3 regions of the Shinella zoogloeoides genome follow, and region 3 is predicted to be linked to each of the others. Evidence: riboswitches for the same ligand, from Rfam matches in the RefSeq annotation. Region 3 holds a riboswitch; each other region holds the start of a gene.
What was found. A riboswitch is a leader RNA that binds a small molecule or an ion and turns the genes downstream of it on or off. The one in region 3 is predicted to bind thiamine pyrophosphate.

Region 1: linked by a shared signal. The riboswitch ahead of thiC (phosphomethylpyrimidine synthase ThiC) and the one ahead of thiD (bifunctional hydroxymethylpyrimidine kinase/phosphomethylpyrimidine kinase) in region 3 are both predicted to bind thiamine pyrophosphate.
Region 2: linked by a shared signal. The riboswitch ahead of thiB (thiamine ABC transporter substrate binding subunit) and the one ahead of thiD (bifunctional hydroxymethylpyrimidine kinase/phosphomethylpyrimidine kinase) in region 3 are both predicted to bind thiamine pyrophosphate.

What each region holds. Positions count from the first base shown of each region.
Region 1 covers NZ_CP132311.1:3,028,430-3,032,895, reverse strand. The annotation lists gene thiC (phosphomethylpyrimidine synthase ThiC) at 1-1,663, opposite strand, end outside; TPP riboswitch at 1,756-1,872, opposite strand; gene Q9316_RS15890 (Bax inhibitor-1/YccA family protein) at 2,007-2,723, opposite strand; gene Q9316_RS15885 (anti-sigma factor family protein) at 2,755-3,528, opposite strand; gene Q9316_RS15880 (sigma-70 family RNA polymerase sigma factor) at 3,515-4,060, opposite strand; gene Q9316_RS15875 (YqaA family protein) at 4,115-4,466, opposite strand, start outside.
Region 2 covers NZ_CP132311.1:3,402,653-3,407,118, reverse strand. The annotation lists gene thiQ (thiamine ABC transporter ATP-binding protein) at 1-128, opposite strand, end outside; gene thiP (thiamine/thiamine pyrophosphate ABC transporter permease) at 121-1,743, opposite strand; gene thiB (thiamine ABC transporter substrate binding subunit) at 1,760-2,767, opposite strand; TPP riboswitch at 2,807-2,920, opposite strand; gene Q9316_RS17780 (hypothetical protein) at 3,053-3,229, shown strand; gene Q9316_RS17775 (NAD(P)/FAD-dependent oxidoreductase) at 3,307-4,466, opposite strand, start outside.
Region 3 covers NZ_CP132311.1:3,949,963-3,954,428, forward strand. The annotation lists gene Q9316_RS20390 (GNAT family N-acetyltransferase) at 1-604, opposite strand, end outside; gene dut (dUTP diphosphatase) at 608-1,081, opposite strand; gene Q9316_RS20400 (peptide chain release factor 3) at 1,175-2,755, shown strand; TPP riboswitch at 2,807-2,903, shown strand; gene thiD (bifunctional hydroxymethylpyrimidine kinase/phosphomethylpyrimidine kinase) at 2,944-3,753, shown strand; gene Q9316_RS20410 (LysE family translocator) at 3,757-4,371, opposite strand; gene Q9316_RS20415 (AraC family transcriptional regulator) at 4,448-4,466, opposite strand, start outside.

The DNA of each region.
Region 1 (4,466 bases), 920 kb from region 3:
CCACCTTGTGCGCCTCCTTCGGCAGCGTCTCGTCGTGGAAGGCGCGGGCGGTCTCGGGGTCGAGCGAGAGGTTGAACTGGTCCTCCCAGCGGAACTCGAAACGGGCGCGCGACAGCGCGTCGTCGCGGGTCTTCGCGGCCGGATGCCCCTTGGCGAGGTCGGCGGCATGCGCGGCGATCTTGTAGGTGATGACGCCGACCTTCACGTCGTTGCGGTCGGGCAGGCCGAGATGCTCCTTCGGCGTGACGTAGCAGAGCATGGCCGTGCCGAACCAGCCGATCATCGCCGCGCCGATGCCCGAGGTGATGTGGTCGTAGCCGGGGGCGATGTCCGTCGTCAGCGGGCCGAGCGTGTAGAAGGGCGCCTCGCCGCAGACTTCGAGCTGCTTGTCCATGTTCTCCTTGATCTTGTGCATCGGCACATGGCCGGGGCCCTCGATCATGACCTGGCAATCCTTCCTCCAGGCGATCTGCGTCAGTTCGCCAAGCGTTTCGAGTTCGGCGAATTGCGCAGCGTCGTTGGCATCGGCGATCGATCCTGGGCGCAGGCCGTCGCCGAGCGAGAAGGTGACGTCATAGGCGCGGGCAATGTCGCAGATCTCCTCGAAATGCTCGTAGAGAAAGCTTTCGCGGTGGTGATGCAGACACCACTTGGCCATGATCGAACCGCCGCGCGAGACGATGCCGGTGACGCGATTGACGGTGAGCGGGATGTAATGCAGCCGCACGCCGGCATGGATGGTGAAATAGTCGACCCCCTGCTCGGCCTGCTCGATCAGCGTGTCGCGGTAAACCTCCCAGGTCAGGTCCTCCGCCATGCCGTTCACCTTCTCCAGCGCCTGGTAGAGCGGCACGGTGCCGATCGGCACCGGCGAATTGCGGATGATCCATTCGCGGATATTGTGGATGTTGCGGCCCGTCGACAGGTCCATGACCGTATCGGCGCCCCAGCGGATCGCCCAGACCATCTTCTCCACCTCCTCGGCCATGGAGGAGGTGACGGCGGAATTGCCGATATTGGCGTTGATCTTCACGAGGAAATTGCGGCCGATGATCATCGGCTCGGCTTCCAGGTGGTTGATGTTGGCGGGGATGACCGCGCGGCCACTGGCGACTTCCTGGCGGACGAAGTCCGGCGTCACGAAATCCGGGATATGAGCGCCGAAGCTCTCGCCGTCGCGGGCAAGGGCTTCCTTCACGGCCTTGCGGCCGAGGTTTTCGCGGATGGCGATGAATTCCATTTCCGGCGTGACGATGCCGGCGCGGGCATAGGCGAGCTGGGTTGCCGCCTTGCCGCCAGTCGCCCGGCGCGGGCGGGCGAGGACGGGGAATTCCGGCGTCAGCCGTTCGCCGCTGGCAAAGCCGTTGTCTTCCGGCCGGATGTGTCGGCCCTCGTATTCCTCGGTGTCGCCGCGGGCCGCGACCCAGCGTTCGCGCAGCCGCGGCAGGCCGCCGTCGATCGACACGACATGGGCCGGGTCGGTATAGGGGCCGGAGGCGTCGTAGACCACGACCGGCGGTTCGCCGGAGGTCGGGTGCAGGGAAATCTCGCGCATCGGCACGCGGATGTCCGGGTGCAGCTCGCCGGGAACATGGATCTTCCGCGAGGCGGGCAGGGCGCCCGTGGTGACGGTGGGGGTGAGTTTCTGGGCGGCAATATTCATCGTGAGGCTCCAAGTTTGCAGTTGGAGACCCAGTCCTAGAGCCGGAATGATGGAAAGACGCCGGGACGGAATCCGGGTGCCGGATTGCGGGCCAAACAGCGCTTGCACCGTCCCTACGCCAGTATGAACTGGATCAGGTTCAACGGGTCACTGCGCTGCGAAAGCCAGCAGTATCTCAGCCCCTTGTCGGGACCCCCCTGGTGAATGGTCCAAGCAAAGACGCTGTAGGTCGATTTGTCAACCGGGGTCAGATACGTAAGTGTATTCTTACTTACTTTGTGCGAGGCACAAAAAGAAACGGCGGGGTTTTGCCCCGCCGTTCCGGATGCCATCAACGCTAGGACTATTCGCGCTCGCCGGTGAAATTCAGCAGCAGCTGGAAGATGTTGACGAAGTTCAGGTACAGCGAGAGCGCACCGAACACGGCCATCTTCTGCTGCGATTCCTGGTCGATGTTCTCGGCATATTGCTGCTTGATGTTCTGCGTGTCCCAGGCGGTGAGGCCGACGAACACGACGATGCCGATCACGGAAATCGCGAATTGCAGCGCGCTCGAACCGAGGAAGATGTTGACGATCGAGGCGATGATGACGCCGATGAGGCCCATGATCAGGAACGAGCCGACCTTGGCGAGGTCACGCTTCGTCACATAGCCGTAGAGGCTCGTCGCGCCGAACATGGAGGCGGCGATGAAGAAGGTGCGGGCGATGCTCGTGCCGGTGAAGACGAGGAACACGGAAGCGAGCGACAGGCCCATGACGGCGCAGAAGGCCCAGAAGGTCATCTGCGCGGTGCTGGCCGACATCGTCTGGATCTTGAACGAGAAGAAGAAGACGAAGGCGAGCGGCGCCAGCATCACCACCCACTTCAGCGGGGAGGAGAAGATCGGCACGTAGAGCGCCGGCGTCGAGCCGACGATGAAGGCGACGAGGCCGGTGATGACGAGGCCTGCGCCCATATAGTTGTAGACGCGCAGCATGTGCTGGCGCAGGCCCTCGTCGAAGAGGGCGGCCGACTGCGCCTGCGCGCCGTAGCCAAATCGCTGTTGTACGGGTTCCATCGAAAATCTCCTTCGGTCTGGAAACGGTTGATCAGTAGAGCGTGCGCGAGAGGTCCCGCGCGGTTTGCGCCAGGTCGTCGGCCTTGCGGCTTTCCGATACCAGCGCATAGGCGACATCGCCGATCTGCCAGTAGGCGGCACGGGCATTGTCGGCGTGGAAAAGCAGGACGTGCTGCACGGCAAAGGAGCCGGGACGCACGGCAAAGAGCGACAGGCGCTCGTCCTTCTTCGGCTCCAGCACCAGTTCGACGCTCGGGCCATAGGCGGACGGGAAGACCTGCGTATCGACCACGCCCCAGCCCTTCGGCAGCTCCGGCAGCACGATGGCCGTCGCCGAGCGGATTTCCGCCGGATCGAAGGTCTCGATTTCCGGCTGCGATGCCATCGTGTCGCGCAGCAGCGTGGTCTTGTGCGCGCGCACCGCCTCTTCCACGAAGGCGGGCGGCGGGGTTGAGGCGACGACCTCGGTCGCGCCGAAGGGACCGAGAACGGCGTGGGCCGTCCAACCCGCGGCGACGAAGAGCGCGATGGCGGCGGCGCGGCGGAAGGCGGAAAAGACACGCCGGTGCGAAAGGGAGCGCTCGAGCAGGCGCGCGGCGTCGCGCGTCGCTTCCCGCGCCACCGTGCGGTGGTCGGCGAGCGCCAGGCGCAGCTCGTCGCGCACGCGCAGATCCCTCATCATCTGCGCGGCAACGTCCGGCCGCTCCGAAAGATAGGCCTCGACCTCGATGCGCCGGCCGACGGCGAGCTGGTCGTCGACATAGGCATTGAGATCGGATTCGAGGATCGGGTCATTGCTTGTCATCGCCAGTGCCTCCGACGATTCTGAGATGGGTGACAGGTGCGGCCGTGCCGCTCTGTTCGAAAGCGCGCAGCCGCTGGCGGGCGCGCGCCACGCGCGACATCAGCGTGCCGACGGGAATGCCGAGCGTCTCGGCCGCCTCCTGGTAGGAAAGCTCCTCGATCGCGACGAGATGCAGCGCCTCGCGCTGCTCTTCCGGCAGGGCGAAGAAGGCGTTGCGCAATTGTGTCAGGCGCACCGAATGGTCCTGGTTCGCCGGCACGGACGTCTCCGCGACTTCCGCCGCGGCATCGTGGCGGCGCTCCTGCGAGCGGCGCTGGCGCAGCCGGTCGATATGCGCATTGTGCAGGATGGACATCAGCCAGTTGCGCACGCTAGCGCCGGTGCGGAAAGTGGACTGCCGCTCATAGGCCTTCACCAGCGCATCATGCACCAGATCCTCGGCCTCGTCCGGATTGCGCACGAGCGACAGCGCATAGCGCCGAAGCGCTGCAAGCTGTCCGATCACGTTGAAGCCGGGTGTCTTTCCGTTCATGCCCCAATATACGAGAGCCAGGTGGTGTCCATTCCATCGCCGGCGGAAAAAATTTCAGAGCCAGTTGAGAACGAGAGCGGCGAGCACGATATAGCGGCCGAACTTGGCGATGGAAACGACGACGAGGAAACGGCCGAACGGCTCGCGCATGATGCCGGCCGCCACCGTCAGCGGGTCGCCGACGATCGGCAGCCAGCTCAGGAGCAGGCTCCACCAGCCATATCTGCGATACCAGTTCCCGGCGCGCTCCAGGTTTTTGGCGCTTACCGGAAACCAGCGCGCTTCGCGGAAGCGTTCCACGCCGCGGCCGAGCAGCCAGTTGACGACCGAACCGAGCACATTGCCGATACCGGCGACGAGGATGAGAATGGCCGGCGCGTAGTTCCGCGTTGCCAGCAGCCCGGCG
Region 2 (4,466 bases), 550 kb from region 3:
GACTTGCCCGCGCCCGAGGGGCCGGCGACGGCGACGGCCGCGCCGGTCGGGATGGCACAGTCGAAGGAAAGCTGCTTTTGCGAAAAGCGCACGGTGACGTCGGCAAGGCGAACGGCAATGTCAGGCATCGGAGCCGGGTCTTTCGGTTGGGCGCTCCGACGTCGTCGACGGCAGCGTGAGCAGCAGGCATAGCACGCCGAGGATCAGCGCGATGCCGGCGGCATCCGCGGTCCGGTAGCTCGCCATGCGGGAAAACAGCAGCCAGGGCAGGGTGACGAAGCCTTCCGCGCCGAAGATGGCGACGGCGCCGAGATCGCCGAGCGACAGCGCCATGGCGAAGGCGAAGGCGGTGAGGAAAGGCTTTTTCAGCGCCGGCCAGTCGATCCAGGAAAAGCGCTGCCAGCCGGTGACGCCGAGGCTAAGCGCGAGGCGCGCGGTGCGGGAAAGGTGGGTGCGGTAGGCGGGCTCCAGCACGCGCACGACGAAGGGCAGCGCCATCAGCGCGTTGAGCACGGTGACGACGGCAGGCGCGAACCGGCCCGTCTCGCCGAAGATGCGCAGCATCAGGAACCAGCCGGTCGCCACGACGACAGGCGGTACCAGCAGGATCAGCGAGCCGACCGCCGGCAGCGCACGGCCCATCAGCCGGGTCGCAAGGCCGGCAGCGCCCGCCTCGGCAACCCGTGGCACCAGCACGACCGGCAGCGCGATGGCGAGGCTGAGTCCCGCCGAGGCAAGTGAAATGGCTAGGCTGGTGAGAAGCGCCCGGTGCAGCAGCGGGTCGAGCGCCAGCCGGCCGAAATCGGCGGCAAGGCCCGAGGCGAGGGTCGCGGCGAGCGGCGCGGCGGTGAACAGGGTGAAGGCGACGAGGACGAGCCCGTCGGCAAGGCGGTGGCGGCGGCCGTCGAAGCGGCGGATGGCACGGCCGGCCGTCATGCCCTCTTCCGGCGGATGGGCAAGCAGCGAGATCAGCCAGAGCAGGATCGCCGTGACGGCGATCTGCAGGAAGGCGAGCAGCACGGCGCGCGCGGGATCGAAATCGAAGCGCAGCGCCTGGTAGATGGCGACCTCGATGGTGCTTGCCGCCGGCCCGCCGCCGAGCGTCAGGGCGATGGTGAAGCTCGTCACGCAGAGCATGAAGACGAGGCCGGCGATGCCGGGCAGGACGCGGCGGATGACCGGCCACTCGATGAGCCGGAAGACCGCCCCGCTCCGCATGCCGAGATTGGCGGAGGAGAGCCAGTATTCCGGCGGGATGCGGTCGAGCGCGGCGAGCAGGAAGCGCGCGGCGAGCGGCAGGTTGAAGAAGACGTGGGCGATCAGGATGCCGGCGAGACCATAGACGCTGACCGGATTCTGCAGTCCGGCGAGGCGCAGGAGATCGTTGACGACGCCCTGCCGCCCCCAGATCTCGATGACGCCGAGCGCCGCCACCAGCGCCGGCAGGCCGAGCGGCACGACGGAAAGCCGGATGATCCAGACGCGGCCCCGGAAGCTGCGCTGGCGGGCGAGTGCCCGCGCGACGGGAATGGCAAGCACGATGGAGAGGAGCGTCGAAAGTGCCGCCTGCATCAGCGTGAATTGCGCGACGCGCCCGATATAGGTGTCGAACAGCGGTGCGCCGCTGCCGCCGCCCGCATGGCCGAGCAGGACGATGGTCGCCGCGCCGACGAAGGCGAGCACGCCGCCGAGGGCAAGGCCCCCGGCGATGCGCAGCGTCCGTCGTTCGGCGCGGGCGAAGATCACCTTGCCTGCCCTGTTACTTGGCGCTCATCGCGCCGAGCCATTCGTCGATCCAGGCCTTGCGGTTCGCCGCGACCTCGTCCGACGACATCAGGAAGGTCTTTTCCGGCTTCACCAGCGCGCCGAAGGCGGCGGGCAACGGATCGCGGGTCTTGGCGGCCGGCATCATCCAGTTGGTTTCCGGGATGATCGACTGGAAATCCGGCCCCGTCATGAAGGTGAGGAACTGGCGGGCGAGATCCTTGTCGTCGGAGGTGCGCGTCAGGCCGGCGACCTCGATCTGGATATAGTGTCCCTCGGAGAAGGCCGCCGCCTTGTAGCGCTCGGATTTCTCCGCGATGACGTGATAGGCCGGCGAGGTGGTGTAGGAGAGCACCATCGGCGCCTCACCCTTGGTGAAGAGGCCGTAGGCTTCCGACCAGCCGGGGGTGACGGTCAGTACGCGATCCTTGAGCTTTTCCCATGCTTCCGCGGACTTGTCGCCATAGACCGACTTGACCCAGAGCAGCAGGCCGAGGCCCGGCGTCGAGGTGCGCGGGTCCTCGATGACGATCTTCTGGGATGCATCGCCCTCGACCAGTTCCTTGAGGCTCGCCGGTGGGGTCTTCAGCGTCTCGCTGTCATAGACGACGGCGAAATGGCCGTAGTCATAGGGCAGGAACGTGTCGTCGGAAAAACCGCCCGGCACCGTCAGGCCTTCCGGCGAGAGGCCGTGGGGCTCGAAGAGGCCGGTCGCCTTGGCTTCGGTGATGAGGTTGGTGTCGAGGCCGAGCACCAGGTCGGCCTTGGTGCCTTCGCCTTCGAGCTTGAGGCGCGTCAGAAGCTCGACGCCGTCGGCGACGCCGACCCATTCGACCTTGCAGCCGCAGGTCTTCTCGAATTCTTCCTTGACCTTCGGCCCCGGGCCCCATTCGGCGACGAAGCTTTCATAGGTGTAGACGGTCAGCGTCTTTTCCTGCGCGAGGGCGGGAAGGGCGAAGGATACGGCGAGCGCCGCGATGGAAGAAAGAAATGCCGTGCGCATCAGCGCCTCCTTGTCTGGTCACAAACGGGAATAGGGCGCTGGAATGTGCCGTCTAATCCCTCCGCCGGTGCTAACCGGATCAGGTTCTTCGGGTTGGCAGAAAAGCCTCTCAGCCTGCGGATCGGAACCCGCGGAGCACCCCGTTAGAGCAGGACAAGGCATAATGCCGCTTTGCGCGGCGCGCAAGGGGCTGTTCCCCGCGAGACAGCGGGCAGACGGGCGATGTGAGACCTTCTGATCACCGGACGAGAGAGGCTCGTCCTTCAAGAGATCAGGAGAGACCCCATGCGCAAGTTCATCGTTTCCGCCACCGTCGCCATCGTCGCCGCCGTTTCCTTCGCCGCCCCCTCGCAGGCCGGTTACTACAGCTACGGCTACCAGCCGCACTGCTTCGTCAAGAAGATCAAGTCCTACGACTATTACGGCAATGTCTTCGTCAAGCGCATCAAGGTCTGCCGCTAAGCATTGAATGACCGACCCGAAAAAGCCCGGATGTTCTTCACATCCGGGCTTTTTGGTGTGCGACGGTCCGGCCGGTCTCAGAGGCCGAAGGCGTCCTTGAACTGGTACCACCAGGAACCGATGGTGGAGTATTGCGCGCGGAACATGCGCCCGCCCGGGAAGGGGATCCAGGGCAGCTTCTCGAACTGGCTGAAGCGCGACAGGTCGCCGTGGATCGCCTCGCTCAGGATCTTGCCGAAGAGATGCGAGCCGGTGACGCCGTGGCCGCTGTAGCCGTGGGCGAAATAGGTGTTCCTGCCGATCTTGCCCATCTGCGGCACGCGCGAGAAGGAAAGCGCGAAATTGCCGCTCCAGGCATAGTCGATCTTCACGCCCTTCAGCGACGGGAAGACCTTTTCGAGGTTCGGGCGGATCTTTGCCCTGACATCCGCCGGGTCGGTGCCGCCATAGACGGTGCCGCCGCCGAAGATCATGCGCTTGTCGGCCGACAGGCGGAAATAGTCGAGGATGTAGCGCACGTCCTCCACGCACATGTCGCTCGGGATGAGCGCATCGGCGCGCTCGCCGAGCGGCTCGGTGGCCACCATCTGGGTCGAGACGGGCATGACGCGCGAGACGAGCTTCGGCACGACATGGCCGAGATAGGCATTGCCGCAGAGCACGGCGGTGTTCGCGGTCACGCTGCCCTTCGCCGTATGGATGACGGGCTTTTCCGCCTCGTGCTCGACGCGGAGGACGGGCGACTGCTCGTAGATCACGCCGCCGAGCGATTCCAGCGCTTTGGCCTCGCCGAGGGTAAGGTTGAGCGGGTGCATGTGGCCGCCGGTCGTGTCCAGCATGCCGCCGATATAGGCGTCGGTCTTCACCAGCTTCTGGATCGCCGCCTTGTCCAGCATCTGGTGGTCGTCCATACCGTAGCTCTTCCACAGCGCCTTCTTGTGCTCCAGCTCCTTCATGTGGGCCGGCGTATAGGCGGCGTAGATGTTGCCGTCCTTCAGGTCGCAGTCGATCTGGTACTGGGAGACGAGGCGGCGGATGATCTTGCCGCCTTCCTGCACGAGGCCGCCGACGAAAGCGCCGGCCTGATCGCCGTAGCGGCGCTTGATCGTGTCGAGGCTGGCATTGAGGCCGTTGACGACCTGGCCACCGTTGCGACCGGACGCGCCCCAGCCGATGCCGGCGCCTTCGACCATCACCACCTTGTAGCCCTTCTCGGCAAGGTGGATGGCGGTCGAAA
Region 3 (4,466 bases):
GCCGCAGGTCCGGCATCAGGCTCGCGTTGAAGAGGAACATTTCCTTCTGCCGCAACGGTGCAAACCGACTGGATACCGGCTCGCGGTCATCGAGCAGCCTGCCGAGCAGCGCCATGTCCGCCGCATTTCCGATCTCGAGGCGGCGCACGGGACGCGCCGTTCCACCTGCAGGCGCCGGGCCGGCGAAACGGTGCTGCTCCACGGGTTCGAAACCATGGCGGCGGTAGAGCGCAGGCGTATCGGTCAGCAGCGCAACGGCCTCGAAGCCGTCCGCATCGCAATGCGCCAGCGCTGCCTGCACGACGTCGCCATAAAGGCCCCGGCCGCGATGATCCGGCCGCACCGCGCCCGATTGCAGGCCCGCCGCGCGCACGACACGGCCTTCCACCATGAGCGGCAGCGAAAAGGCGGTGAAGTTGGCGATGCAGGCGCCCGCCGTATCGAACCAGCCGAAGGCGACGCTGCTCGGGTCCGGCCCGCCGAGCCGGTCCAGCACCGTCACGTCGATGCCGAAGACGTCCTGCATAAGGCCGGCGAGCGCGCGCCATGCCGTGGGATCGCCGAAATAGTTGGAGCGGAAGGTCAGCCCGGTGCGGTCGGACATGGTTCAGCGCACGCCGGTGGAGCCGAAGCCGCCGGCGCCGCGGGCGGTTTCGCTGGCCTGGGTCGCCTCGCGCACGGCAACCTGCGTGACGGGCGCGATCACCATCTGGGCGATACGCATGCCGCGCTCGATGACGAAGGGCTCGTCGCCGAGATTGGCAAGCAGCACCTTCACCTCGCCGCGATAGTCGCTGTCGACGGTGCCGGGCGTGTTGAGGCAGGTGATGCCGTGCTTGAAGGCGAGACCGGAGCGCGGGCGGATCTGGCCCTCGTAGCCATGCGGGATTTCGAAGACGAGGCCGGTCGGCACCAGCGCCCGCTTTCCGGGGGCGAGCGTCAGCGGGGCGTCGGCCTCGACGGCGGCGCGCAGGTCCATGCCGGCGGCGCCTGATGTCTCGTAGGCGGGAAGCTCGATGCCCTCACCATGTGGCAGGCGGAGGAGAGAGAGCGTGGGCTGGGAAGGGGCGTGCGCGTTCATGCGCCCATAAGCCGGCGGCAGTGCCACCCCGTCAATTGCATCTTCCCGGCGGAGACTGTAAAGACCGCGGCAACTCACAGGATATTGCAGAAAATGGCCGAAACCCTTGCCGAGGCGGTCTCCCGCCGCCGCACCTTCGCGATCATCGCGCACCCGGACGCCGGTAAAACCACGCTGACCGAAAAGCTGCTGCTTTTCGGCGGTGCCATCCAGCTCGCCGGCGAAGTCAAGGCGAAGAAGGACCGCATCCAGACCCGCTCGGACTGGATGAAGATCGAGCGCGAGCGCGGCATCTCGGTCGTCACCTCGGTGATGACCTTCGAATATGACGGCAACGTCTTCAACATCCTCGATACGCCCGGCCACGAGGACTTCGCGGATGACACCTACCGCACGCTGACGGCGGTGGATGCGGCCGTCATGGTCATCGACGCCGCCAAGGGTATCGAGCCGCGCACGCTGAAGCTGTTCGAGGTCTGCCGCCTGCGCGATATCCCGATTATCACCTTCGTCAACAAGATGGACCGCGAGAGCCGCGATCCGTTCGAGATCCTCGACGAGGTGGAAGAGAAGCTGGCGCTCGATACCGCGCCGGTCACCTGGCCCGTCGGCCGCTCGAAGACGTTCTGCGGTTCCTATCACCTCGCCGACCGCACCTTCCGCGGATCGGACACCCAGGTACAGCCGACGAAGATCGAGGATGCGGCAGTGGTCGCCGGCAACCTGCCGGAAAACGAGCGCGCCGCCTTCATCGAGGAGCTGGAGCTTGCCCGCGAGGCCTGCCGCCCGTTCGACCGCGAGGCGTTCCTCGAAGGCCATCTGACGCCGGTCTTCTTCGGTTCGGCGCTGCGGAATTTCGGGGTGCGCGACCTCATCAACGCGCTCGGCGCCTTCGCGCCGCCGCCGCGCGACCAGGTGGCGGATGTGCGCAAGGTGCATGCGTCGGAAGACAGGATGACGGCCTTCGTCTTCAAGATCCAGGCGAACATGGATCCCAATCACCGCGACCGCATCGCCTTCGCCCGCGTCTGCTCCGGCATGCTGGAGCGCGGCATGAAGGTGCGCCTTGCCCGCACGGGCAAGCAGATCGGCCTGTCGGCGCCGCAGTTCTTCTTCGCCTCGCAGCGCCAGCTTGCCGATACGGCCTATGCCGGCGACGTGGTGGGCATCCCCAACCACGGCACGCTCAGGATCGGCGATACGCTGACGGAAGGCGAAGCGCTGGTCTTCGAGGGCGTGCCAAACTTCGCGCCGGAAATCCTGCGCCGCGTGCGGCTGGAAGACGCGATGAAGGCCAAGAAGCTGAAGGAGGCGCTCCAGCAGATGGCCGAGGAGGGCGTCGTGCAGCTCTTCTCGCCGGAAGACGGTTCCCCGGCCATCGTCGGCGTCGTCGGCGCGCTGCAGCTCGACGTGCTGAAGGAGCGGCTTTCGGCGGAATACGGCCTGCCGGTCTCCTTCGAAATGTCGCGCTTCTCCGTCTGCCGCTGGATTTCGTCGGACAGCCCGGCCGAACTCGACAAGTTCGTCACCCAGCGCCGCGGCGACATCGCCCGCGACCTCGATGGCGATCCGGTATTCCTGGCGCAGGACGCCTTCTCGCTGCGATACGAGGCGGAGCGCTATTCGGCCATCAAGATGGTCGCCATCAAGGAATACCACGTCACCAAGGCTTAACGGACACCTGTCACTTTCAAGGTGACATGTGTCTCATCATTTGCGAAAACCTCTCCGAGACAGGGGCGTCCGCCGAACGGCGGGCTGAGAAGCACCCTTTGAACCTGAACCGGATCATGCCGGCGGAGGGAGTCGATCGGGCCGCATCGCCGCTGTCCGGAGACCGCTTCCGCCCGCAGGGGGGCGAAATGGCCGAGACAATCGCAAACATCCTTTCCATCGCGGGCTCCGATCCCTCGGGCGGCGCGGGCATCCAGGCCGATCTCAAGACCTTCGCCGCGCGCGGTACCTACGGCATGGCGGTTCTGACCGCGCTGACGGCGCAGAACACGCAAGGCGTATCCGGCGTGCATCTCGTGCCGCCGGCCTTCGTCGCCGCGCAGATCGCCGATGTGTTCGGCGATATCAGGGTCGATGCGGTGAAGATCGGCATGATCGCCTCGGCGGAAATCGCCGAGGCCGTGGCGGATGCCCTGCAAAATCATCGCGGCGCGCCGGTGGTGCTCGATCCGGTCATGGTGGCCAAGGGCGGCGCCTCGCTGCTGGCACAGGAAGCCGTGGCCGCGCTCACCCGCCGCCTGCTGCCGCTCGCGGCGGTGCTGACGCCGAACCTGCCGGAAGCGGCCGCCCTGCTGGGCGAGCGGGAGGCCGGCGACAGGCAGGGCATGGAGGATCAGGCGAAGCGGCTGCTGTCGCTCGGCCCGAAGGCGGTGCTGCTGAAGGGCGGGCACCTGGCCGGCGGTGAAAGCCCTGATGTGTTGGCGACGGCGGATGGGGTGCGCTGGTTTGAGGGCGTGCGCGTCTTGACGCGCAACACCCACGGCACCGGCTGCTCGCTGTCGAGCGCGATCGCCGCCGAACTCGGCAAGGGGCGGCGGCTTGCCGATGCCGTCGCCGAGGCAAAGAGCTTCATCGCCGGCGCCGTGCGCGCGTCGGATACGCTCACCGTCGGCGCCGGCCATGGGCCGCTCCATCACTTCCACGCGCTCTGGGCCTGATCGTCAGCGATCCGCCAGCGCAAGCCTGAGACCCATCAGGCCGAGGGCGGCGGCGAAGCCGCGCTGCGTCCACACCATGATTTTTGGCCGGCTCAGCACCTGTTGGCGCAGACCGGCCGCGAGCGCGGCATAGACGGCGAAGACGAGAAAGGTGAGCAGCATGAAGACGCCACCGAGGACAAGCATCTGCTGAGTGGCGTTTGACGCCTGCGCCGGGATGAACTGCGGCAGGAAGGCGAGAAAGAACAGCGAGAGCTTCGGGTTGAAGACATTGGTGAGGATGCCCTTGCGCACGATGCGGAATGCCTTCTCCGCCGGCGCCTGTTGCGGCCCGAGATCAAGCGTGCTGCTGTCCCGCACAAGGCTCCAGGCGATGAAGAGAAGGTAGGTGACGCCGATATATCGCAGCACCTCGAAGGCAAGGGCGCTCGCATGCAGCACGGCGGCAAGGCCGACGACGCTAGCGAGGATATGCGGGACGATGCCGAGCGTGCAGCCGAAGGCGGCGAAGAGGCCCGCGCGAAAACCGCCGCTGATGCCGAGCGCCAGCGTGTAGATCACGCCCGTGCCGGGCAGGAGGATGACGACGAGCGAGGTGATGAGGAATTCGGTGGTCATGGCGGTTTCCCTGTGACTTCGGAAGGGCAGGGAACACCGGAAGGACGCGCGTGGTCTTGAACGAAATTGCGGGAGTTCAGGCGCGGGCGGCGAGG